Regions from separate parts of the Paenibacillus sp. J31R109 genome, predicted to be linked through region 3. Evidence: predicted binding sites of a transcription regulator. Region 3 holds the regulator's gene; each other region holds the start of a gene.

What was found. Region 3 encodes LexA, which represses DNA repair genes until DNA is damaged. Its sites were predicted from a motif close to CGAACATATGTTCG; they were not measured.
Region 1: the regulator LexA is predicted to act here: its motif matches at 1,368-1,381, upstream of AC58QT_RS02540 (YhjD family protein).
Region 2: the regulator LexA is predicted to act here: its motif matches at 1,344-1,357, upstream of AC58QT_RS33055 (carbohydrate kinase).
Region 4: the regulator LexA is predicted to act here: its motif matches at 1,317-1,330, upstream of AC58QT_RS25895 (YhjD family protein).

What each region holds. Positions count from the first base shown of each region.
Region 1 covers NZ_JCAUAR010000001.1:570,688-572,894, reverse strand. Annotated here, with positions in the region: gene AC58QT_RS02545 (DNA polymerase IV) at 1-982, opposite strand, end outside; gene AC58QT_RS02540 (YhjD family protein) at 979-1,350, opposite strand; gene AC58QT_RS02535 (DUF3992 domain-containing protein) at 1,564-1,938, shown strand; gene AC58QT_RS02530 (DUF3992 domain-containing protein) at 1,970-2,207, shown strand, end outside.
Region 2 covers NZ_JCAUAR010000027.1:1,446-3,652, reverse strand. Annotated here, with positions in the region: gene AC58QT_RS33065 (Ig-like domain-containing protein) at 1-47, shown strand, start outside; gene AC58QT_RS33060 (hypothetical protein) at 231-638, shown strand; gene AC58QT_RS33055 (carbohydrate kinase) at 1,409-2,207, shown strand, end outside.
Region 3 covers NZ_JCAUAR010000002.1:283,146-285,352, forward strand. Annotated here, with positions in the region: gene AC58QT_RS06915 (HAD family hydrolase) at 1-76, opposite strand, end outside; gene AC58QT_RS06920 (DUF896 domain-containing protein) at 116-301, opposite strand; gene AC58QT_RS06925 (LysM peptidoglycan-binding domain-containing protein) at 446-850, opposite strand; gene lexA (transcriptional repressor LexA) at 995-1,612, shown strand; gene AC58QT_RS06935 (aminopeptidase) at 1,684-2,207, opposite strand, start outside.
Region 4 covers NZ_JCAUAR010000013.1:34,631-36,837, reverse strand. Annotated here, with positions in the region: gene AC58QT_RS25900 (DNA polymerase IV) at 1-929, opposite strand, end outside; gene AC58QT_RS25895 (YhjD family protein) at 930-1,298, opposite strand; gene AC58QT_RS25890 (hypothetical protein) at 1,457-1,660, opposite strand.

The DNA.
Region 1 (2,207 bases), on a different contig from region 3:
TCTTCATCTGGCGTGAGAAGCCTGTCGGCGCATCAAAGGGGCTACACATACAGCTGACAGTCACAATAGAGGCCATATACCCTTTACGTCGACAGTCACGGCAGACCTCCTCCGTCAATTCCATCAGTATCGTATTCACCTCTGACGATTCCGCATAGTCCCTCGGCAACGTCATCATATGGCCGATCGACTTGGGTGGCGTATCGAACGTCCCTGGCGTAACCGGACTGTCATCCAAACCATTTGCCGTCCGCCACATGACCTCCGCATGAATATCCGACTGCTTGCCGAAGCGCGCGCGAAATTTCTGCTTCAGCTGCGGCAGTGGTGTTCGTGCCACCTCACCAATCGTGTACATACCTAACTTGGCAAAATGCGCCGTCATCCGCGAGCCAACACCAAACATTTTGCTGACAGGTTGCTCCCACAGGTGCTCCTCGATAGCAGACGGAAGCAGCGTGAAGATGCCGTTCTTATTCTTTTTAGCCCAAATATCCGTCGCTATTTTCGCTAAAATTTTATTAGAGCTGATGCCTACGCGAACTTTAACCCCAGTTTGTTCGAACACCTTATACTGCAAATTTCTCGCTATCTGCTCTGCATCTCCAAAGAGTGGCAGGCTCCCTGTAACATCAAGGAACTGCTCGTCGATACTGAAAATTTCAACAAGGTCCGTAAATTCCTGATAAATTTCGGTTATTTGCAACGAAATATTAATATAATGCTGCATCCGTGGCCGCATGACAATCAGCTCAGGGCACTTCTTCAGCGCTTCGCCCAACCGTTCGGCTGTCGTTACACCATATTCTTTGGCAACAGGGCAGGCGGCTAATATAATACCTGATCTTAACGCAGGGTCTCCTGCAACAGCAACCGGCTTATTCTCTAGACCTGGATGATCGGCCTTCTCTACACTTGCGTAGAAGCTCTGACAATCGGCCAGGAAGATCGTTCGTTCCCCACCCTTGTTCCCCTTGCTCATCGCAATTCCCCCCGCATATTCATCAGCATAGTCATAAGCTCAGCCTTGACCAAACTACGAAGCATCGTGAAATGATGAATGTAACCTCGAACTTTGTATTCAACTTGGATCCCTAAAGCATTCATTTCCGTGTGGATTACCTTAATCTCACGCTGCTTCATCTTGCTCTTCAACTGTTGTAATTCTGGATAAATCCCCATCTCAACCTCTCTGAGATAGAAAAGAATGTGATTATAAACGATTTTATCTTTATAAACCTTAAGCTCCTCCATATCTCTTGCGAGCATATCAAGCAAAATCGGTAACAGTGTGTATTCCTTAATCATTTGAACATCCTCTTCTGTCTCTACTCTTGATGTACTACTCATGTCCTCACCACCATATGCGAACATATATTCGTTTTTTCATATTATATACCGAACACGTATTCGTTATGCAAGTGGTTTTTAAAAAATGTGCGAATCACTACGGACATGTGCGTCATATTAAATATTCGGCAATCAGGCAGATGTCCAAGCGTCAGGGTAATTGCCTGCATTAAATAGTTTAGAAACAAAGAAACGGAGGAGGTTTTCTTAACTATGGCATGTGATAATTCCGCAGCTGCGCTAACTTGCTGTTCAGAGAAAAATTTCGTTCAGGATAAAGTATGTGCACCATGGACGGGCACAGTAGTTGCCACGGATGTAGACATTGTCGTTTACACGAATAATATTAATCCCAACCTCATTGGCACAGGATATGTGAAATTTGACACCGGACCTGCCGCTATAACGTTAGATGTATTGAACAGCGCTGGGGCTTCCATCTTAACGGCTCCCGTTTCCATTGCACCTGGAACAAGTCTGGCTTTTACTTACCAACGCTTCGCCACTATACAGATAACACTGGATGGCACAGACGCGGGTTTATATCAGGGCGAATTTTGTATCACAACTCGTTATTCGATTCAATAATGCCATTTGACACCTAAAGGAGGTACTCATTATGTGCTCTTGTAGTAACACAGCTCTTAGTTGTTGTTCAGACAAAACCTACGTGCAGGATAAAGTATGTACGAATTGGTTGATGACCGCAGCAGGTACAACCATTGTTTATACGGATAATATGGCAACTCTGATTAGCGGTACTGGATATATCAAAAATGAAACGGGGACCGCTGCCATTACGGTTGCCTTTCTCCGTTCAGCTGCTCCCGTCATGACCGCTATCACGGTACCAGCAG
Region 2 (2,207 bases), on a different contig from region 3:
CTTATGGCAATATGAGAACTACAGTTCAAGTAACTGTCACGAAATAAATTTAGTCTAGAACCGTTGTCTTCCTAGTTAGTTAGGGGACGGCGGTTCTTTTTTGTTCTGTCGACGCGGCTATCGCCTCCACTATCCCACTGATCTTCATGCATAACTTCTCGCTCACAGGGGAATATATGCTTACCTACACCGAATGACCCCTATCTACTTACTACCTGGAGGTATGGATAATGGTTACCCGATCTTTCAAATTAGTTTCTATTTCATTCCTTACCTTCTCTCTTCTGCTTGGGGCACATCAATATCGGCTGCATGCCCACGATCATAGTGGACATACGTCACAGACCGAAAACCTGCAGAGCTTGAAGAATGGTTCTCCTACGATGTATCAAACCAACCCCTTTGGTATGCCCGGGGCAGATACCCGTTTACTCCCTGCAACCAACCTGAACGGTCATGCTGCTGCGTATGGGATTACACCGCCAACAGCCTTGAACGTTTCTACGCTTAAAGCTCAGTCCGTCGCAGCTGCGCCGCCCAAAGATAAAACTAGGCACTGGTACAGCTACATCGGTTTGTTAGGATTACTTGGTCTGCTTGGACTCGGGTCCCGCTCCAATTCTTCGTATACAAAGTAGTTTTGGGGCAATGAAGCGATTCAGGTCGAGGAGTCCGCGTCAGTATTTAGGCTTCGAGAACAATGAGGAGACGCGGACGTGACTGTGTCTAAAAAGTCTACTCCATTTCACATTTTTTGTGTGAAAGGTGGGTAGGCTTTCGTTTTGTTAAGGGAAGTAGTCGATAAAATCGACTTACGGAGCTCGAATGGCCGCGCATAGCTTCCGTAACTCGAAATATTCGACTTACGGAGCTGGAATGGCCGCGCTGTGCTTACGTAACTCGAAATATTCGACTTACGGAGCTCGAATGGCCGCGCATAGCTTCCGTAACTCGAAATATTCGACTTACGGAGCCTGAATGGCCGCGCTGTGCTTACGTAACTCGAAATATTCGACTTACGGAGCCTGAATGGCCGTGCTGTGCTCACGTAACTCGAAATATTCTACTTACAGAGCCTGAATGGCCGCGCTGTGCTTCCGTAACTCGAAATATTCGACTTACAGAGCCCGAATGGCCGCGCTTAGCTTACGTAACTCGAAATATTCGACTTACGGAGCTGGAATGGCCGCGCATAGCTTCCCTAACTCGAAATATTCGACTTACGGAGCTCGAATGGCCGCGCTTAGCTTCCGTAACTCGAAATATTCGACTTACGGACTACCTAAACCCTTGCTGCTAGTTCTTAACCAAGCGTTCAGCACACCACCAGAACATTTGTCCATCGAATAGACATTTGTTTTATAGTGAGTTAAAATAAAGGGAGTACGACGAAGGAGGGGAGCTTTGCATGGATCGTGAACAGCAAATCCTAGCGCTTATCCGTCAAAATCCATTCATTTCGCAGAATGAAATGGCCGGTCTCATCGGTATTTCTCGATCTGCTGTAGCTGGTTATATTGCGTCACTGACCAAAAAGGGAACGATTCGTGGCAGAGCCTATGTCACTTCCGATGAGCATACGGTATTCTGCATCGGCGGAGCGAATCTCGACAGTAAAGCCCTCAGCAAGCATGCCATCCGACTAGCCACCTCCAATCCGGTTACGGTCACGGAGTCATGTGGCGGCGTTGCTCGCAACATCGCTGAAGCTTTAGCTGGACTAGCCTGTCCAACATCCCTCCTCACCGTGGTGGGGGACGATAAAGCAGGCCAATGGGTACTAGAAGAAACAAGACGCCGAGGCGTCGACGTCAGCCAAGCCATCGTACTCAATGGCGAGAATACGGGATCTTATACTGCGCTCCTCGACACGTCAGGCGAGATGTTTCTCGCTTTTGCCAATATGGACATTTATGATAAATTCTCACCAGCGATGCTGAGGGATAAATGGTCTCATATTGCCTCTGCCAAGCTCGTAATCGCAGATACGAACCTGCCGAGCGATACTTTGGAGGAGCTGATCCGCCGCTGTCAGGAGGAGAACATCCCTCTCTTCATTGATCCGGTTTCCTCGGAGAAATCAAAAAAGCTTCCCACTGATTTAACAGGGGTAACGGCTATTTTCCCAAATTTAGAGGAAGCCGTTCAATTAGCTCACACACCGCTAACCATGAACCAAGATGTCATTGATATGTTCTATGTAGAGC
Region 3 (2,207 bases):
TAAAGGCTTCCTCCACACTACGATCATCCCATAATAGCGTATCATCCAAATCAAAAAGCACAGCTTTCAACGTCATCATTCATTTCCCCTTTGAATGTAGTATCTATGTGTAAGCTTAATTCTCTTCGTCAGTGAACTTAATCGAATCCAGTTGGACTTTCAGGTTCCCTCTGAATGCATCAATATACTTCTTTCTCAGCTCGTTGCGCTCATCCAGTTCTGCATCTGTTAGGCCAACTGTCTTCGCTTTGCGAGCTAATTCATTGATGCGCTCAATCGTTTTATCCATGCTGTCACTCATTGTAATCCTCCCAGTCAAAATTTCAATATGAGTACTACTTTGCCATCACCGTTTGTGATTGTCAAGGATACATCATAAAGAGCCATAGACCTTAGGGTCCATAGCTCAAACTTTCATCTATATAGATAACTAAAAATGTACGTATTAAGGAAGTAATAGAACCTGACCCGCTTGTAGTGAACTGCTCGATAAATGATTAAATGATTTCAATCGTTCGACATAAGAACGTGTGTTCTCACCCTTCTTTTTGTGAGAGTCAGCGATTTCCCAGAGTGTATCACCACTTTGAATAACTATCTTCTCGTGTTGAATCGGTTGTGCGGATGGTTGAATGGAAGCAGTTGATGTAGACGATGTAACCGTACTATCACCTGCATAGGCTTGTACAATCGCACCAAACGAAAACACAGTTCCAAGAATTACTGCTATCAGCAAGAAACGAAGTAGTAGTTTCGCATGACCCCGTTTAGTCGTCATCCCTTTGGATGCTTGAGCAGTACCTTGAAGTATTGTTGTTCTTCCGTTCGATTGTGAATAAGCCATATACATAAAATCATCCCCCAAACATTTGTTCTGATATCAGAATAACACGAACACATGTTTGAGTCAACCATTTCTCGAACTTATGTTTGTACGAACTCGGGTTCTATGTTATACTTTGGGTAATGATTCCCAGTATTGGAGTGATATCTTATGAGTAAAATTTCGCAGCGTCAACAAGCAATCATGGAATTCATTAAGAACGAAGTGAAAGATAAGGGCTACCCGCCTTCCGTTAGAGAAATAGGCGAAGCTGTTGGACTAGCTTCCAGTTCAACTGTACATGGACATTTGGAGCGTCTTGAGAAAAAAGGCATGATTCGTCGAGATCCTACTAAACCGCGTGCAATCGAAATTCTAGGGCTTGATGGTGCCGAATCCCAATTCGCAGTTTCCGTCGCTCGTGTTCCCCTCGTTGGTAAAGTAACAGCAGGTGTACCTATTACAGCCACTGAGAATATCGAAGATTACTTCCCGCTTCCTACTAGCATGGTTGGCGACAACAACGTGTTCATGCTCAGCATTATGGGTGACAGTATGATCGAAGCTGGCATTCATAATGGCGACTATGTCATCGTTAAACAACAACAAACAGCGAACAACGGCGATATCGTTGTCGCCATGACCGAAGATGATGAAGCTACCGTTAAGCGTTTCTACAAGGAGAAGGATCACATTCGCCTTCAACCTGAGAACTCCGCTTTGCAGCCTATTCTCTTGAAGAATGTAACGATCCTAGGGCGCGTTATCGGTTTGTTCCGGGATATGTAAGACACCAATACCGCAAAAAAGCAGGCCCTCAAAGTGATATTTCACTTGAGAGCCTGCTTTTTTTCATCCTACTAAAAAGTTAATACCCAGTTCCCCGCACGGAAAATCGGCTCGATCGTCCCATCTGCTAGTTCCCCATCGATCTCAAGTTCCGCAGAACCTATCATAAAATCCACATGGATCAAGGAGCTATTCCCTCCTCGAGATTTCAACTCCGCATTAGACAGCGTAGTCCCTTCCTTCAAATTGATCGGATAACAGCTGCCTAAGGCCAGATGGCATGATGCATTCTCATCAATACCCGTGTTATAGAAAATACGATTAACATTGGAAATCGGAGAATCAAATGGCACAAGTGCAACCTCTCCTAGATAGCGTGCACCTTCATCCATATCCAATAAACGAGCCAAATGGTCATAACCCACTTCAGCTTGGAAATCTACAACCTTACCTGCTTCGAACGTAAATGAAAACCGATCTACTAATGCCCCATTGATATTTAACGGCATCGTACTCGCTACAGTTCCACTTACCCCTGTTCGGTTTGGAATGGTAAACACTTCTTCCGTCGGCATATTCGCCACATAACGGATGC
Region 4 (2,207 bases), on a different contig from region 3:
ATACAGAAAACATGGACCGTTCCACTTGTAAACCCTTTCGACCTAGCATCGCGGCAAACTTCTTCCGTTAACTCCAACAGTACTACGTCAACCTCTTCAACCGTCAAATAATCGCGAGGAAGCGTCATAGCGTGGCCGATCGATTTTGGTGCGATATCAAATGTTCCGGGCGTAACAGGACTATCATCTAGTCCGTTTGCCGTTCTCCACATTACTTCCGCTTGTATATCCGATTGCTTTCCGAACCGCGCACGGAATTTCTGTTTTAAAGTCGCTAGTGGGGTTTTAGCAACATGACCTATTGTGGTCATTCCAAGAGCGACAAAATGCTTCGTCATTCGTGAACCCACCCCATACATCTTATCAATGGATAGTGGCCATAGGAATCGCTCAACGTCATCTTTGCCAAGAGTAAATATTCCATTAGCATTCTTCTTAGCAAAATTATCTGTCGCCTGTTTGGCAAGTATTTTAGTAGGTCCAATACCGACGCGAATTCGTACGTTCATGGACGCGGCTACTTTCTGTTGAATCATTACCGCGAGTTCATCGGGAGTGCAGCCAAAATGATTGAGCGAACCAGTAACGTCCAAAAATTGTTCATCGATTGAAAATACCTCAACGAGATCAGTATACTTTTCGTAAATATCTGTTATCGCGAGCGATACGTCAATATATCGCTGCATGTGAGGACGCATTACAATGGCATTTGGACATAATTGCAGCGCTTCTCCCAGTCGCTGTGCTGTGGTAACCCCAAAACTTTTAGCTATCGGGCATGCCGCCAAAATAATTCCTGATCTCCTGGCCGGATCCCCAGCAACAACCACGGGGAGATTATCAAGGCTTGGATGAGTCGCCTTTTCAACGCTTGCGTAGAATGACTGGCAGTCGGATAGGAATATTGTCCTTTCGCCCTTCTTGCTCATCTAAACGCGCCTCTGCATGTTCATTAGTGTTGTCATTAGTTCTGCTTTAACCAAACTTCGAAGCATGGTGAAATAATAGATGTATCCTCGCACTTTGTATTCTACGTTAATACCGAGTGCATTCGTGGTTGTGTTTAGCACTTTAATATCACGCTTCTTCATACTGTTCTTAATACTTTGTATTTTGGGGTAAATAGAGGTTTCGACCTCTTTCAGATAAAAAAGAACATGATTATAAACGATTTTATCCTTATATATCTTCAGCTCCTCCATGTCTCTAGTTAACATATCGAGCAAAATGGGTAATAACGTGTATTCTTTGATAATTTGAATATCCTCTGCATTCTCAATCCTTGAAACAACATTCATACTTCTCACCGCCATTTACGAACATGTATTCGTGATATTCATTATATACTGAACACGTATTCGTTATGCAAGTGAATATTTTTAATATAGGTAAAAAATAAAAAACCCAAAGGGTGCTACCTCAGGCTTTTTTCAACCAGTTCTTTGCGATTTTCTATCTAATCACAAGTCAAAAGTAGGCAATCCCTAGAGGAGTGCTCAACGCTTTTCAACATCACAGCCATATTCAGCGAATCCTCGAAATAAATCCGGACGGCCTCGGCGATGTGCTCAACGCTTTTCGGCATCACAGTCATATTCAGGGGATACTGGTGCAGCTTGCCGATTTCCTTGCAGCTGTGCTCAACGCTTTTCAGCATCACAGCTATTCTCAGGCCTCCTCCAAGTTGACGAACCCTGGCTCCCCATCGTGCTCAACGCTTTTCAGCATCACAGCTATTCTCAGCATCTACAAAAAAGATATTGTGTACGGACTATGGTAGTGCTCAACGCTTTCCAGCATCACAGCCATATTCAGGTTATAGCTACTTCTACGAAATTCCCATACTTTGTTTCGTGCTCAACGCCTTACGGCATCAATGCTATTAGAAGCCTCTGCCAACCGTGGCGTACGAAATCAGGAATACTGTGCTCAACGCCTTATGGCATCACTGCTGTTAATATTTTTGCCGATAGTTCGGCCTTCTTCTTTGTTTTTCTCGTGCTAAACGCCTTACGGCATCACTGCTGTACACAGTAACCCCAACTCATCGGCACCATCGGCTCCCATGTTGTGCTCAACGCTTTCCAGCATCACAGCCTTATTCAGTGATATACGAATGGATTCATCTTGGCAGCGACAGGGTGCTCAACGCTTTTCAGCATCACTGCCATATTCAGCGGTTGTTCATCAGGCCAATGCCTTCGGCA